4 regions of the Megasphaera stantonii genome follow, and region 1 is predicted to be linked to each of the others. Evidence: riboswitches for the same ligand, from Rfam matches in the RefSeq annotation. Region 1 holds a riboswitch; each other region holds the start of a gene.
What was found. Region 1 has a riboswitch for S-adenosylmethionine ahead of DKB62_RS05530 (MetQ/NlpA family ABC transporter substrate-binding protein). Riboswitches for the same ligand answer to the same signal wherever they lie in the genome.
Positions count from the first base shown of each region.

Region 2: linked by a shared signal. The riboswitch ahead of DKB62_RS08035 (MetQ/NlpA family ABC transporter substrate-binding protein) and the one ahead of DKB62_RS05530 (MetQ/NlpA family ABC transporter substrate-binding protein) in region 1 are both predicted to bind S-adenosylmethionine.
Region 3: linked by a shared signal. The riboswitch ahead of DKB62_RS11875 (methionine ABC transporter ATP-binding protein) and the one ahead of DKB62_RS05530 (MetQ/NlpA family ABC transporter substrate-binding protein) in region 1 are both predicted to bind S-adenosylmethionine.
Region 4: linked by a shared signal. The riboswitch ahead of metK (methionine adenosyltransferase) and the one ahead of DKB62_RS05530 (MetQ/NlpA family ABC transporter substrate-binding protein) in region 1 are both predicted to bind S-adenosylmethionine.

Region 1 covers NZ_CP029462.1:1,177,508-1,181,696, reverse strand. Annotated here, with positions in the region: gene metF (methylenetetrahydrofolate reductase [NAD(P)H]) at 54-917, opposite strand; gene DKB62_RS05530 (MetQ/NlpA family ABC transporter substrate-binding protein) at 1,067-1,900, opposite strand; SAM riboswitch class I at 2,004-2,099, opposite strand; gene DKB62_RS05525 (C-GCAxxG-C-C family protein) at 2,266-2,688, shown strand; gene DKB62_RS05520 (hypothetical protein) at 2,740-4,189, opposite strand, start outside.
Region 2 covers NZ_CP029462.1:1,727,376-1,731,564, reverse strand. Annotated here, with positions in the region: gene DKB62_RS08050 (DUF1700 domain-containing protein) at 1-714, shown strand, start outside; gene DKB62_RS08045 (hypothetical protein) at 714-1,226, shown strand; gene rbr (rubrerythrin) at 1,372-1,908, shown strand; SAM riboswitch class I at 2,057-2,155, shown strand; gene DKB62_RS08035 (MetQ/NlpA family ABC transporter substrate-binding protein) at 2,286-3,104, shown strand; gene DKB62_RS08030 (flavodoxin family protein) at 3,242-3,775, shown strand; gene DKB62_RS08025 (GNAT family N-acetyltransferase) at 3,791-4,189, shown strand, end outside.
Region 3 covers NZ_CP029462.1:2,522,274-2,526,462, reverse strand. Annotated here, with positions in the region: gene DKB62_RS11885 (response regulator transcription factor) at 1-446, opposite strand, end outside; gene DKB62_RS11880 (sensor histidine kinase) at 424-1,878, opposite strand; SAM riboswitch class I at 2,338-2,435, shown strand; gene DKB62_RS11875 (methionine ABC transporter ATP-binding protein) at 2,531-3,574, shown strand; gene DKB62_RS11870 (methionine ABC transporter permease) at 3,555-4,189, shown strand, end outside.
Region 4 covers NZ_CP029462.1:78,660-82,848, reverse strand. Annotated here, with positions in the region: gene priA (primosomal protein N') at 1-747, opposite strand, end outside; gene metK (methionine adenosyltransferase) at 873-2,063, opposite strand; SAM riboswitch class I at 2,119-2,221, opposite strand; gene coaBC (bifunctional phosphopantothenoylcysteine decarboxylase/phosphopantothenate--cysteine ligase CoaBC) at 2,299-3,513, opposite strand; gene rpoZ (DNA-directed RNA polymerase subunit omega) at 3,534-3,743, opposite strand; gene gmk (guanylate kinase) at 3,778-4,189, opposite strand, start outside.

The sequences.
Region 1 (4,189 bases):
TGGTAAACTAAAAGCCCTGTGCAGCGATGCTGTACAGGGCTTTTTTGGATTTCTTATAATAGATTTTTTACGGCTTCTGTAATCTTCTTGGCGATATAGGGGTTGTTCATCGTGTAGACGTGGATGCCGTCGACACCGTTAGCCAAAAGGTCGGCGATCTGGTCGATGGCGTAGGCGATGCCGATATCCCGCATGGCTTCGGCATTGTCGCCGTATTTTGCGATGGCCCGCTGGAACTTGACCGGCAAGGTCGCGCCGCACAGGGACACCATCCGTTCGATTTGCTTCTTATTGGTGACAGGCATGATGCCCGCTTCGATGGGGACGCTGATGCCGGCGATTTCGCACCGTTCGAGGAAGCGGTAGAAGGTGGCGTTGTCGAAGAAGAGCTGGGAAATGAGCTCGCTGGCGCCGGCGTCGACCTTCGTCTTTAAGTTGCGGATGTCGGCGGCCATGGTCTGGGCTTCCGCATGGCCTTCGGGATAGCAGGCGCCGATGACGTTGAATTCCGGGGCGTTCTGCTTGATGAAGGCTACGAGGTCGCTGGCATGTTCGAAGACATGGGCCCGTTCGCGGCCCGGCGTTTCGTCGCCCCGCAGGGCCAGGATATTTTCGATGCCCGCCTTTTTCAGCGCGTCCAACGTGCGCAGGGCGTCGTCTTCAGTCAGGTAAATGCAGGGCATATGAGCCGCCGTTTCACAGCCGTAGGTGTGCTTGATAGCCGAGGCCACTTCGACGGTGCGGTTGCCGCCGCTGCCGCTTCCGCTGGCGCCGCAGGTGACACTGATGAAATCGGGATAAAGCTGGCTCAGCTCGTCTAAAGCGGCGTAAATCGTCTCGATGGGCGTATCCGGCTTGGGCGGGAAGACTTCAAAGGAAAAGACTGTTTTTTTGGCAAATAATTCATTTGTGCGCATATATATTGCTCCTTGCTGCATAGCTGACAGGGGGTAAGCACGAGTACAGCCGCGTGTTTTTGTTTATATTATATCATGAAGTATGGCCGTATGTATAACAAAAGGGCCTGGAACGAGGCCCTTTTGCATGAATATATATGTGTGTTGTATTAGAAGCTGGGCAGAATGGCTCCCTGGTATTTGTCTTCGATGAATTTCTTCACTTCCGGAGACTGGAGGGCTTTGACGAGAGCCTGGATTTCCGGGCGGTTTTCGTCGCCTTCGTGGATGGCTAAGATGTTAGCGTACGGCGAGTCTTTATCTTCGAGGAAAATCGCGTCCTTCAGCGGATTGAGGCCGGCTTCCATGGCGAAGTTCGTGTTGATGACGGCGATGTCTACGTCGTCAATGGAGCGGGGAATCTGGGCGGCTTCCAATTCGACGAACTGGAGGTTTTTGTCGTTTTTCACGATGTCCTGTACCGTAGAGGTGATGCTGCCGTTATCCTTCAGGGAAATCAGGCCGGCCTTCTGCAGGATGAGCAAAGCACGGCCGCCGTTGGTCGGGTCGTTGGGGATGGCGACCTTCGCGCCGTTTGCCAATTCGTCCAGTTTGGCGACTTTATGGGAGTAAATGCCCATCGGCTCGATGTGGACCTTGCAGATGGCCTTGAGCTGCGTGCCGTGTTCTTTATTGAACGTTTCCATGTAGGGGCCGTGCTGGAAGAAGTTGGCGTCCAGCTCCTTGTCGTTCAGGGCCAGATTCGGCTTGACGTAATCTGTAAATTCGATGATCTTCAAATCGATGCCGTCCTTGGCTAAGAGGGGCTTGATTTCGTTTAAGATTTCCGCGTGGGGAACGGGCGTCGCGCCGACGGTCAGGACCTTATTCTGCGTCGACTCTTTGCCGCCTGCCGGGGCGTCGCTGCCGCAGCCGGCGGCCAATACGGCCAGCGCACAGAGAGCCGCAGCGGCCAGGACGGTAAGTTTTTTGAAATGCTTCATAAATGATTCCTCCTAAATATAAAATGATATGGCGTAAGACCGTTTAGCCTTTTATCCCATGAAAAAAGCCCCTTTCCCAAGAGAAAGAGGTATCGTCGCAGGGTCTTTATCTCTCGGAAATCAATCCGCAGGAATTAGCACCGTCGTTATCGGTTGCCGGGCTTCATTGGGCCAGTCCCTCCGCCGCTCTGGATAAAAGGATGTAAAATTGTCTTGAACATAGTGTATCATGAATCTCAGATTTGTCAAATTGCTATATTTGCATAGCCTGCCGGCCTGATATGACGAGAACGAAAGTAACGGGCAGAACGGCAAAAATGTGATATAATCAAAGGACGAGATATTGCATTAGGAGGTAATACGAAATGGAATCGATTCAAGACGTAGTAAAAAAATACCAGCAAGGCGGTAATAACTGTTCCGAAACGGTATTAAAGGCCTGCAATGAATATTACGGCCTCAACCTGTCGGACGACGTGTTCCGCATGGTATCGGTCATGGGCGGCGGCGTCGGCGGCTCGGGCTGTCTCTGCGGCGCCCTGAACGGCGCCTGCCATATCCTGGGCCTTCTCGTAGGCCGCAATACGCCGGAAGAAAAGACCAAGGCGGAAATCTACGCTCCCGTAAAGGAATTTTATCAGCTGTGGATGGGTAAGTTCCACGCGTCGTGCTGCCGCGTCCTCAAGAGCCCGGCCAACGGCGGCCCCGTATCCTGTCCGGAGCTCATGGTCGGTACGGCGGAGCTCCTGGCGGCCTTTATAGAAGAAAAGGGATTGCTTAAAAAATAAAGACATGGAAAAGACCTCGTACGGCGTCGTACGAGGTCTTTTTGTGCGTATTTATTTATTCGGCAGGATGACGTCGCGGGCCCGGACGTCCTTGCTCAGGCTGTCAATGTGGTTGGCAAAAATCTTGGCCATGCGGATATTTATTTCATCTTTCATTGGCACTTGATAATGCGATGGCGTAAGGGTGTTCCAAGCTGAAGACGGATTTCCGTCAACGTGGATGACATCGTTTTCATCGGGTTCAATGAGAACGTATGTGGGAATTTGATGCATGTCGTTTTGCCAGATGCCTAGTTTTACGTCAGGGCTATCTTTCGTGTCATTCTGCCGGGCCATGATAAAGGTAAGGGGGTAATAGCTCTTTTTACCGTTCGAGAACTGGGTGTACTGTGTGCGGAAATGGATGAGCGACTGTTTGAATGGCACAACGGCAATGGAATCACTGGCTTTGTCGGCAATGACGAAACAAGGGCCGGCTGTCGTCTGGAACAATGCTAGGTAGCCGTCGTCATCTTCTTCGGAAACAGCCACGACTTCACCATGGAGAGTATGGTCTTCAGCCATTGCCTTGGCGGTGTCCAGGCTGTTGGGGGACGGAAGTGTTTGATAGGCTGAGCCTTCTGGCAACGCTTTGCTGATGATGCGGTCGCTGTCGGAGAAGGTGACCTGCGTTGCCGTAGCCGATTGGACGAGGCCGCCTAAGCCGACGAGGCAGACGATGGAGACGGCCAGGCCGATGAGATAGGGCTTGGATTGTCCCGTCGGCTGCTTGCGCTTGACGAGGACGGCGCAGACAATCGCCGCGATGACGAGGGCCGCGCAGACGACGCCTAACAGGATGGCTGTCGTCTGATGGAAAATGCGGAACTGGGCCTGCATGTGAATATCCTGGCCTGCCGAGGCGCCCTGGGTGTTGATAAAGGCCGGCTTCAAATCCCAGACGAGGGTCTTGCCGTCGTCGAGGACCTGGTCGGCGTTTGTGGCGTCGACGGCCATGGGCAGGTGCATCGTAAAGTCGAGAGACGCCGAGTTGACGGCTGCGGCGACGGCCTGGTTATGGATTTCGTTGAGCTGGGCCGCTTCCCGTTCAGCCTGCTTACGGTATTCCAAATAGCTCCAGACGTCGACGCTGGACGGTACCTGGAAGAAATTGGGAATATTGTCTTCGTAATGGGCCTGTGGCAGGGCGGCGTTTTCCTGTCCCTTGATCCGCGTATGGATGGAATAATAGTCATACAAGAGGCCCTTGTGCAGCCGGATTTCACCGTATTCCGGGTCGGGCGTCCAGAATTCGCCGCCTGTATCGGCAATATCCTGTATGCCGGCGTAGGTTTTGCTGGACCGGTAGCCGTTTGCCGTATCTTCGACGGTGAAGCCGTTCTGCCGGTCTTCCTGCTTCCATTGATTCAGGGAAGCGGCCATGTCGGCCTGCATGGGAATCTGAAAGGATAAGTCCTTGCGCAGGACGATGGAGCCGTCGTCCTTAAAGGTCATGTCGGCG
Region 2 (4,189 bases), 550 kb from region 1:
GATTTGAAAGGGATCTTGGAAGACTGCGAAGAACAGTTCCGCCTGGGCGCGAAAAAGGGCCTGACGGAAGAAGAAGTATGCGCCAAGCTGGGCCATCCTAAAAACATATACCGCTACTATATCGGCAAGCCCATCGTGCCGGAAGACAATCTCAGCATGACCGGCTCCGCCGACGCGCCGGCACAGGAAGCGCCCGAGGCTGCCCCTGCCAAGCCGTCCCAATTCTACGATTGGGAAAAAGACCCGGCCCATCGCCGCCGCCCCAAAATCAGGGAAGCCTACTATCCCATGCCGCAGCCCGAGCCGCCCCGAAACTACGATGCCTACGCCGAGCAGCCCCAGCGTCCTAAGGCGAAAGGTCCTACAAAACGGACAGCCGGTGAAGACGAGCTGCAGTGGAATGACAAGGCAGCCATCCCCCAGGCGGCAAAGGCCATTGCCAGCCCCTTTTTAGACATATTCGGGGCCTTGTTCAATATCGTCAGCACCATACTATTCTTCGCTTTCGCCCTGGCGCTCCTCGCCTCCATCGCCGTATACAGCCTGCCGCCGTATATCTTCTCGGATTTGCTGCCCCTGCCGACGCTGTCCGTCTCGACGATGGCCTTCGCCGTCCTGGCCCTGCTGTTCGCGGCCCTGACTGCGTCGTACGCCAGCCAGGCCTGCCACCGCACGGCCCGCAATGCCAGAAACCCGCAAAGGAGGGACGGATAATGGGAAAAGTCGTCATATGCCTCGTCCTGACGCTGGTCTTTTCCTTTCTCAGCGTCCAGTCGTTCCTGAGCAACGACTACGCCCGCCTCCAGCGCTGGCTTGCCTATTATCAGGAATACAAGGCCTTCGAAGAAGCGGTCAAGCGGGGAAACGCCTCGAAGGCCGAGCTCTTCGAACGGCTGAAAACGATGTATCCCGGCCCGGCCAGCGAGCTGGAAGCCCATCTCAAGGAAAAGTACGGCGACCTGAGCGACACGGCAAAGGATACGCAGAGCACCTTGTCCGACACGCTGAACGACACCCTCGAAACGTTCTCCTCGTCCCACGCCGACATCGACGCCATAAAAAAGGAAGCCGAAAGCAGGCTTTCCTCTAAGGCCGAAGATGCCGAACAGGCTGTTTCCGAGCCGAAGCGTTCCGTATCCCGCGAAAGCAGCAAGGACACGGAATCGAAACGCACTGCCGATGCCAAAGAACCGCGGCGATCTGAGTCGGACACAGTGAAAGAATAATTTTTCCATATTTTATTAAAAAATAATTATTATCCATTGATTTTATTTTGCAAATAGAGTATAATGTACTCAGAGGTCAGGAACGAGACCTGACAAGAGGCAGCATAGGCTGCGAGTTTACGTATGAAATCATGGAGGTATCGATATGGAATTAAAGGGAAGCAAAACTGAAAAAAACTTAATGGCAGCATTTGCCGGCGAATCCCAGGCAAGAAATAAATACACCTATTACGCAAGCGTAGCGAAAAAAGCCGGCTACGAACAGATCAAGGCCTTCTTTGAAGAAACGGCCAACAACGAAAAAGAACACGCTAAAATCTGGTTCAAACTGCTCAACGACGGCATGCCGAACGACATCGACGCCTTGAAAGACGCCGCTGCCGGCGAACACTACGAATGGACGGAAATGTACCCGACCTTCGCCAAAGAAGCCAGAGAAGAAGGCTTCGAACACATCGCCTACTTGTTTGAAAAAGTAGCGGAAATCGAAAAACACCACGAAGAACGCTACCTGGCCCTCCTGGCCAACATCGAAAACGGCACGGTCTTCAAGAAACCGGCGACGAAAACATGGGTATGCCGCAACTGCGGATTTATCGTCGAAGGCGAAGAAGCTCCGGAAGTATGCCCGGTCTGCGCGCATCCGCAAGCGTTTTTTGAACTGAAAAACGATAACTACTAAACCACCATATATAACGAGACACCATCACACATCCGAAAGCGGAGGCAGGAATCCTGCCTCCGTCTTTTGTCGTCGGAAAAATTCTGCCGCCAAAATATTGACATTCGGTGCGAGAGATGGTATGATTTTTATCAACAATCATATATTGATTTCATCAAGAGCAGCCGAGGGAATGGCCCTATGACGCTGCGGCAACCCCCAAATGGGATAGGTGCCAAGTCCAGCGGATACATCCGACAGATGAACACATACGTAATCAAAGCCGTCATCTGTCGACGGCTTTTCTTTTTACCCGTATCGTCGCCGGCCCATCCTATGGCAGGCCGTCCTGCCTCTTGCCATGTGATTGATTCAGTATCAGAAAGGATGAACAACTCATGAACTCTTCTATCAAAAAACTTCTTGCAGCGGCCCTCATCGCCGCGACCTGCGTATTCGCCGCCGGCTGCGGCAGCTCCGACAGCGGCTCGGCCGACAAAAAGGAAATCGCCATCGGCGTAACGGCCGGCCCCCATGCGGAAGTCATGGAACAAGTAGCCAAAGAAGCAGAAAAACAAGGCCTGACCATCAAGGTCGTCGAATTCAACGATTTCGTACAGCCCAACAAAGCCTTGGCCGAAGGCGATTTGGACATGAACTCCATGCAGCATCAGCCCTACCTCGACAACGTCGTCAAAAACCAGGGCATGAAGCTGACCTCCATCGGCAAGACCATTATCCTGCCCATGGCCGTATATTCCCACAAATATAAAAACATCAGCGAAGTCGCCGACGGCGCTAAGGTTACCATTCCGAACGACCCGACCAACGGCGGCCGCGCCCTCCTGCTCCTGCAGCAAGTCGGCCTCATCACCCTGAAAAACGGAACCTCCGTCGACGCCTCCGTACCGGATATCGTAAACAATCCGAAGCACCTCGAATTCATCGAGCTCGACGCCGCTCAGATTCCCCGTTCCCTTGACGACACGGACCTGGCCTGCGTCAACACGAACTACGCCATCCCGGCCGGCTTAAACCCGCAGAAGGATTCCCTCCTCGTAGAAGACAAGGATTCGCCGTACGCTAACGTCATGGTCGTCCGCGAAGATGAAGCCAACAACGAAACGTATAAAAAAGTCCTGGCCATCTACCAATCCGAACCGATTAAAAAATTCATTAACGAACACTTCCAAGGCACGATTCTCCCGGCATTCTAAGAGAAACGGACATCGAGCCACCACGGCATAGCCCCTCGCGGCTATGCCGTTTTTAGTTATACGCTTATACGCTGCAGGAAATAATATAGTATAATGAAATAGTAAAAGGAAACTACGCGTTAAGGAGATGACAGCTAATGAAACACATCGTAATCCTATCGGGCAGCCCCAGAAAAAACGGAAACACGAACCTCTTGTGCCGCCAATTTCAGCAAGGAGCCGAAGAGGCGGGCCACAGCGTACGCTTTATCCCCCTGGCGGAAAAACGCATCGGCTTCTGCCGGGCCTGCGACGTCTGTATGCGCAACGGCGGAGCCTGCATCCAGAAGGACGACATGGAAAATATCCTCTGCGCCTTCCAGCAGGCTGACGTCGTCGTACTGGCGACACCCGTCTATTTTTACGGCGTCAGCGCCCAGATGAAGGCCTGTATCGACCGTACCTATCCCATTTGGCAGCACCTCGGCCGCAAGGAAGTATACTACATCGTCTCCGCCGGCTTAGGCGAAGACATCATCGCCCGCTCCCTCGGCGACCTGGACGGATTTGTCGAGCACTTCGAGCAGTATGAAATCAAAGGCCGCCTGTACGCGTCCAACGTCATGGAAGCCGGAGCCGTCCGCACCCTGCCGGTCATGGAAGCAGCCTACCAGGCCGGCCTTCACGTATAGAACAGGAGGATACTGATGGAATCATTACGATACAGAAAAGCCCGGACCGAGGATATGGAAGCCGTCATGGCCCTGCAGACCGCCGTCTTTCACGGCGAGCAGCTTATCCCCCGGGACGCCGTTGAAGCCTTTCTAGCCATGGAGCCCCAGTGCTGGGTCGCCGAGCTGGACGGCGTCATCGTCGGCACGGCTGCCGCCTGGCATGAAGGCGGTCAGCTCCATTGGGGCCGGTTCATCGTGACGAAGGCCCTGCGGGGCCGGCACATCGGCACGAAGCTGGCAGCCTTTACCTTTGCAGAACTCTTCGCCCAAGGAATCGATTCCATTTTTATGGAAGCCCGCGACACGACCGTCGCCATCGTCGGCAAAATGGGCGGAACCGTCGCAGGAGAGCCCGTCCCCTTCTACAAAGGC
Region 3 (4,189 bases), 1.3 Mb from region 1:
GCGATGAAAACCCGCCGCGCCGACTCGTCGATTTCCAGGTCGCCGTACTGGAGGACGCTCTTCGACGTCTCCCGGGCCGTCAGCCTGTCATAGCGGGCCAGGTGGGCCTTGACGCGGGCGACGAGCTCGTTGGGGCTGAAGGGCTTTACGATGTAGTCGTCTGCGCCCAGTCCCAAGCCCCGTATCTTGTCGATATCTTCCTGCTTGGCCGACACGAGGAGGACGGGGATATTTTTATGTTCGCGAATATGGCGGCAAATCTGGAAGCCGTCCTGGCCGGGCAGCATGATGTCCAGCAAAATCAAATCGAAGGGCTGCCGCAGCGCCTGCTCCTGCCCCTTGATGCCGTCCACTTCAATGGACACGGCGAAGCCGTTGGCTTCCAGATAGTCCTTTTCCAATTCGGCAATGCCTTTATCGTCTTCAATGATCAGTATATGCTTCATGATGGTTTCCTTCCTTTTGTACAGGCAGCTCGATGCAGATCGTCAGTCCCTTGGGCTGGGTCTGATCGGCCCAAATCTTCCCTTTCATTTCGTCGATGATCTGCTTGGCTACGGCCAGGCCCAGGCCGCTTCCTTTAGCCACGTTGCTGCGGGCCTTGTCGGTCCTATAAAACGAATCGAACAGCTTAGGCAGGTCGTTTTCGCCTACGCCGCGGCCGTCGTCGGCAAAGGTCAGCCGTACGGCGCCGTCTCCGGCAGCGTCCAGGGATATGGATAAATGGCCTTCGTCGCCGTCTTTATATTTTACGCTGTTGCCGATGATATTTTCCACGACACGCTGGAAGTGGGTCCGGTCCATAGCCACGACAGCCTCGTCTACAGAGGCCTTATAAGAAATGTCCAGTCCCTGATGGCGGAAATGCTCGGCCTGCTCGCCCGTATAGTCTTCCAAATAGCCGCACAGGTCTACGTTTTCCCAGCAGAATTCCACCTGTCCCAAATCAAACTTGGAAAAGAGGAACAGCGTCCGCACCAGGCGGGTCATCATCTTCGACGTATCCAAAATCATGGCGACGTAATGGCGGCGCTTTTCCGCCGTATCGGCAATGCCGTCCTTCAAGCCGCTGGCATAGCCTTCGATGCGGGTCAGGGGCGTCGCCAGGTCGTGGGAAATGCCGGCGATGAGCTCCTTGCGGTTCTTGTCGTAGGCGTCCCTCATTTCCCGCGACGCCTTCAGTTCTTTGCGCATCGTTTCAAAGGCCCGGCAGGTCTGGCTGATTTCGTCGTTTCCGTCGGCGACGACGGGGTGATCCAGATTGCCCCGGCTGATGTCTTCGGCGATGTTCCGCATTTCCTCTACAGGCCGGACGATTTGCCGGGCCAGCAGGCGCGATAAGAAAAGACCTACGGCAATCGTCACGAGGACTGCTAATACGGCTAAGACGACAAAGGCAACCTTTACGATATTCTTCGAGCTGAGGTCCCAAATGCCGCCGTGCTTACGCAGCTGTACCGGCCCGACGACGGCTACGGCTACGCCCGTCTCAGGCGACGTATAATGGAAGGCGATGCCCTCGTCCGACCAGTTGAGAGCCGCGCCGCTGCCCGGGCTGCGCCGGTACGCTTCGCCGATCGTCGCCCACGGGTCCGTATGTTCCGTCGCATACAGGATTCGTCCTTGCTGGGAAATCGCTACCGTAAGGCCCTGATCTTCCAAATGGTCGCTCGTCTGCATGAGCCGGCCCATTCCTCCGTTATACCAGTCGGCGCGGACGCAGAGGCGGCTCAGCTCAAACTGCACCGATAAGGTCGGGCCGTTGCTCTCCGGCCAGAGAAAGGAAATGGCCGCCGCCCTGTTGATGTTGCCGAAATGAAGGCCTAAAAAAATAGCGATGCTGACGACGAGAGTAAAGGCCACGGGAATGGCTATCATAACAAAGTTAGACAACAGCAATCGTTTTCCAATAGGTATATCTCTCAGGTTCATCTGTCCTTCTCCCCGCTTTCCTGCCGCATGACGCGCCTTGCCTTCTATTATACCACGCCGCCGCAGATATCTTGATACGTTCGCATAGTTATACTTATTGCAGTGTATGCGGAAAAGATAAACAAAAATTAAACGAAGGAAAAATTCTTCATAAAACCTCCCTGGCCTGTCTTTTCTACGGCAGAGTACATGAACCGTTTTCCTTAACATCTTTAATATGCAGGCACATTATTTCAAAAAAATATCTCTTTTCCCCGATTTTTATATTGCATTTTTACGAAATTCCCGGTTTGCAGGCCGCACCTATTTCTTTTGTTTTCTTATATTTTACACGGCGAGATACCTCTTGTATTTGACAACACCCGTCCCTTAGTGATAATATGTTAAGCAACAACCAAATATACAAGTTCATCCAGAGCAGCTGAGGGACTGGCCCCATGACGCTGCGGCAACCCCCGTCAGGGAAGGTGCCAATTCCAACGGAGTATTCCGGCAGATGAAGCGACATACACGAAATACCGAGCCGTCATCTGTTTGACGGCTTTTTTAGTTGTACTGCCACCGGGTTGAACTCGTACTGAATCAAGGAGTTGATATTGTGATAAAACTGGAAAACATTACCAAAACCTACGACGGCAAGGCCCAGGTCCACGCCCTCAAAGGCGTCAACCTGACCATTGAAGACGGCGAAATCTTCGGCATTATCGGCAAGAGCGGCGCCGGCAAATCGACCCTCGTCCGCTGCATCAACATGCTCGAACGGCCGACGAGCGGCAACGTCATCATCGACGAAAAGAACCTGACGAACATGACCGACGCCCAGCTGCGGGCGGAACGCAAGCATATCGGCATGATATTTCAGCATTTCAACCTGCTCTCGTCGCGGACGGTCTTCGACAACATCGCCTTCCCCCTGGAGCTCATCGGCGCATCGAAGGAAGCCATCCAGAAAAAAGTCGCCGACCTTTTGGAATTAGTCGGACTGACGGACCGGCAGTTCAACTACCCGGCCCAGCTGTCGGGCGGCCAGAAGCAGCGCGTCGGCATCGCCCGGGCCCTGGCCAGCGACCCGAACATCCTCCTGTGCGACGAAGCCACGTCGGCCCTGGACCCGCAGACGACGAAATCCATCCTCGAGCTGCTCAAGGACATTAACCAGCGCCTTGGCATTACCATCGTCATCATTACCCACGAAATGGCGGTTATCAAAGAAATCTGCAACCGCGTCGCCGTCATCGAAGGCGGCGTCATCAAGGAAGCAGGCCGCGTCGTCGACGTCTTTACCAATCCCCAGTCCCAGACGATGAAGGACTTCGTCAAATCGGTTATCAACATGGAGCTGCCCGCCGGCATCGCCAAGATGGGCATTACGGACCAGCCTGCGCCGGGCTACGATATGCTCGTCCGCCTGCGCTTCAAGGGAGCCGCTACGAACGAACCTGTCGTCGCATCGGTCGTACAACGCTTCCACACCTACGTCAGCGTCCTCTACGGCAACATCGACTACATTCAGGACGAACCTTTCGGCTATCTCATCGTCGTCATCATGGGTTCTATGGAACAACAGGCAAAAGCATTTGAATATATTAAAGAATTACCTATTGGAAGCGAGGTTTTAGGATATGTCCCAAGAAATCATTAATTTAATGCTCCAAGGCATTCAGGAAACTGTTTTCATGGTCGCCGTCGCGACGATCATCGCCGCTATCATCGGTATTCCCCTCGGCATTACGCTGGTCACGACCAGCCGGGGCCATATTCTGGAAAACCGCTTTATCAATCAGATACTGGGCACCATCGTCAACATCATCCGCTCGATTCCCTTTATCATCCTCATGGTCGCCATCATTCCTCTGACCCGCATCATCGCCGGCACGTCCATCGGCACGACGGCGGCCTGCGTGCCCCTGACCATCGTGGCCATTCCCTTTTTGAGCCGCCTCGTTGAAACGTCTATCCGCGACGTCGACTTCGGCCTCGTCGAAGCCGCGGAATCCATGGGCGCCACGCCCTTCCAGATCATCCGCAAGGTCCTCATTCCCGAAGCCCTGCCGACGATCATCAACAACATTACGGTCCTCATCGTCAACCTCATCGGCGCTTCGGCCATGGCCGGCGCAATCGGCGGCGGCGGCCTCGGCGACATCGCTATCCGCTACGGCTACCAGCGCTTCCGCGCCGACGTCATGCTGGCGACGATCATCATCCTCATCGTAGGCGTCAACCTCATCCAGGCCTGCGGCGACTTCGCCTCGCG
Region 4 (4,189 bases), 1.1 Mb from region 1:
CGTCGGCAGCAGCTGCCTCGTCCGGACATTCCTTTCACTGATAGCCGCCAGTCCCGTGCCGCAGAGGCGGCGGATGACGTCGGCACTGTATCCTTTTCCGATAAAAGCAGATACGGGCGCACTGCCTGCTTGCTTCAATTCAGCCAGCAAGGCCGCCTGCCGCCGCCGGTTCGCCAGCAGGCCCTCGGCATCATCCCGCACAAAAGATAACCACTTTTCCGTTTTATCGGATATTTTATTTTTCCAGCCCTTCTCTACCTGCAGTACGCCTGCCGCAAGCAAATCGTCTACTCGCCTGGCACCGAATTTCCGCGACAGCGCCGCTTTTTCCACCTGGCCTTTCGCTTGGACGTACGCAGCGACATCGGCGTCTTCCGCCGACGCGGGAGCCTTCGTTCCAACCGTAACATACAGACGGACTTCCAGCCCTTTCTTTTCTATCATGAACAGGCGGAGGGCGTCGGCAAGGTTGCAGAGATAATACCGGCTGATCCAGGAAGCCGTTTCGATCATTTCTTCCTGAAACCCCGCCTGCGCCGACAGCACGGTGCTGATCGGCTTGAGCTCGTATGCATATTCGCCTGCATTCCTCTCGCTGACGGCGACGACGATTCCTTCTTCCTGCCGCCGTCCAAAGGGAACCTGCACGCGGCTGCCGACGTGCACAGCCATGCCGTCCGGGACGATATAGGAAAAGGTCTGCTGCAGCCGTTTGGCCGTCGTATTGATGATGATGTCTGCTACCATAGCCCTGCTCCTGCGTTTGTATAACATAAAGATAGGGACTTGACGAAGCAAGCCCCTATACATTGTATCATATTTAATTCAGCCATGCCACCTGGAAGGCATGATTCCTCTGAGATGGCCCAGTTTTATAAGCCGGCTTCCTGACGGAGAACGTCGGCTTTATCAAGCTGTTCCCAAGGCAGGTTCAGATCGTTGCGGCCGAAATGACCGTAAGCGGCCGTCTGTTTGTAAATCGGGCGCTGCAAGTCGAGCATTTCGATGATGCCGGCCGGACGGAGGTCGAAGTGTTTGCGGATCAATTCGACAATCTTTTCGTTTTCGACTTTGCCCGTACCGAAGGTTTCTACGTGGATAGAAACGGGATGGGCTACGCCGATGGCATAGGCCAGCTGGATTTCGCATTTATCCGCCAAGCCTGCGGCTACGATGTTCTTCGCCACATAGCGGGCTGCATAAGCTGCCGAGCGGTCTACCTTTGTGGGGTCCTTGCCGGAGAAAGCGCCGCCGCCGTGACGAGCCATGCCGCCGTAGGTATCGACGATGATCTTGCGGCCCGTAAGGCCGGAGTCGCCCTGAGGACCGCCGATGACGAAGCGGCCTGTCGGGTTGATGAACAGTTTCGTCTGGTCATCGAACAAGCCTTCGGGAAGTTCCGGTTTGATGACGTATTCGAGCAAATCTTTTTCAATCTGTTCGCGCGTAACTTCCGGGCTGTGCTGAGCCGAAATGACGATGGTGTCGATGCGGACAGGCTTGCCGTCTTCGTATTCGACCGTTACCTGCGTCTTTCCGTCCGGACGGAGGTACGGCAGCGTGCCGTCCTTGCGGACCTTGGCCAGACGGCGGGACAGGCGGTGAGCCAGAGAAATCGGCAGCGGCATGTAGTCGTCCGTTTCGTTCGTCGCGTAGCCGAACATCATGCCCTGGTCGCCGGCGCCGATCGAGTCGAATTTATCCGTCGTGCCGGATTTCTTTTCCTGCGCTTCGTCAACGCCCATGGCGATGTCCGGGGACTGTTCGTCCAGGGAAACGAGGACGCCGCACGTATCGCAGTCAAAGCCGTATTTTGCGCGGGTATAACCGATATTGCGGACCGTTTCGCGTACGATGTGCGGAATATCTACGTAGCACGTCGTAGAGATTTCGCCTACGACGTGTACCATACCTGTCGTTACGAGGGTTTCGCAGGCGACGCGGGCGTTTTTATCTTTTTCCAAAATTGCATCCAAAATGCCGTCAGAAATTTGGTCGGCCATTTTGTCGGGATGGCCTTCGGTTACGGATTCAGACGTAAAAAATTCACGATTCTTTGCCATTATATCCTCCTTATGCGTTCAAAAAAAATCCCCTCTGAAAAGAGGGGTATGTATCAGCCCATCTTTCAGTACGCTACACTGTTGGATTTAGCACCTTTCATTCACTGAAGGTTGCTGCTGCATCATCGGGCCAATCCCTCCACAGCTCTTGATGGTTAAATATTTTATTCACTTGACCTATTGTATACTAACAAGAGGAATTATGCAAGACCTATTCGAAAAATCATGGCCTCGATTACTGATTTTTTTTGGCTAAAATCGCCGCGGCCCGTTCTACGATGACCGCCGCCAGGTCTTCCTTGTCCATTTTCTCGAGCTTTTCCATCGAGCCGTCAGGGAACAGGAAGGTGGCGATATTCGTCGTGCCCTGGAAGCCGGCCCCTTCGGCGCTGACGTCGTTGGCGACGAGCATGTCGAGGTTCTTCTTCTTTAACTTAGCCGTGCCGTACTCGATGAGGTTCGTTGTTTCGGCAGCAAAGCCGATGAGAACCTGATGGGCCTTGCGCTGGCCCAAGCCGTACAGGATGTCCGGGTTTTTAGCCATCGTCAAGGTCAGCGTTTCGTCGGATTTCTTGATCTTATTCGCTGCCGGATGAGCCGAACGGTAATCGGCGACAGCAGCCGACTTGATGACCAGATCGCAGTCGTCGTAATACGAATCGACGGCGGCCTTCATGTCGTTGGTGCTGCCTACGTCGATGCGGCGCGCTACGCCGGCCGGCGTCTTCAGATGGTCATTGCTGCCGGCGACCAAGGTGACGTCTGCGCCGGCAAAGGCTGCGGCTTTAGCGATGGCAAAGCCCATGCGGCCGCTGGAATGGTTGCCGATAAAGCGGACCGGGTCGATAGGTTCGCGCGTGCCGCCGGCCGTGACGATGACCTTCTTCCCTTTCAGCAGGCTCGTCCGGCAGGCTGTAAATTCGACGTAGTCGACAATGTCTTCCGGTTCGGGCAGACGGCCGACGCCGGTGACGCCGCAGGCCAAATGACCTGTAGCGGGCTCGATGATTTCATAGCCGTACTCCTTGAGGGCGGCGATATTTTTCTGTACGATGGGGTTCATATACATGTTGCTGTTCATAGCCGGGGCGATGACGACGGGAGCCGTCGTAGCCATGACCGTCGTCGTCAGCATATCGTCGGCGATGCCGCCGGCAATTTTGCCGATGACGTTGGCTGTAGCCGGAGCGATGACGAACACGTCGGCCCACTGGGCCAGGGCGATGTGCTCGACGTTAAATTCGGGAATATCGCTGAACATGGATACGGCGACGGGGTTGCCGGAAATTTCCCTCATCGTCAGCGGCGTAATAAACTCCGTCGCATGTTCGGTCATAATGCACTTGACTTCAGCGCCGCGCTTGCGCAGCATGCTGGCGATTTCAGCTGCCTTAAACGCGGCGATGCCGCCGCTGATGGCCAAGACGATTTTCTTGTTTTCTAATAACATGGCGATGATATCCTCCGCAATTATTTAATGCCGCCCTGAGGCTTTTCATAGGTAATCTTGCCCTGATCGATTTCTTCCATCGCGATGGAAACGACGCGCGTCGTTTCTACATCTACGAGCGGTTCGTCGCCGTCCGTCAATTCGCGGGCCCGTTTTGCCGCCAGCGTGACTAAGGTGTATTTGCTGTCTACTTTTTTCATTAACGATTCCAACGTCGGTTTGATCAACATAAGAACATCTCTCCTCTTTACTGCATACAAATTTCTATTGATACGCCTGCTTGGTCTCTTCGATACAGTTGGCGTTGCGCATAACTCTGCACTCCTCGGCTTTCAGCACGGCGGCGGCCTTCTGAATCGCTTCGCCCAGATCATCGTTGACGATGACATAGTCGTATTTATCAATCCATTCCAGCTCGTTCCGGGCCTTCGCCAGCCGCGCGGCGATGACTTCATCCGAGTCGGTATGGCGTCCCCGGAGCCGCTCTTCCAGAACGGCCTTACTCGGCGGCACGATGTAGATAAAGACGCCTTGGGGATACTTTTCCTTTACCTGCATAGCTCCCTGAATGTCGATTTCCAGCATGACGTGGTTGCCCTGGCGGAGCATCTGGTATACGTATTCCTTCGGCGTGCCGTAATAATGGTCGTATACCTTGGCGTGTTCCAGAAACGCG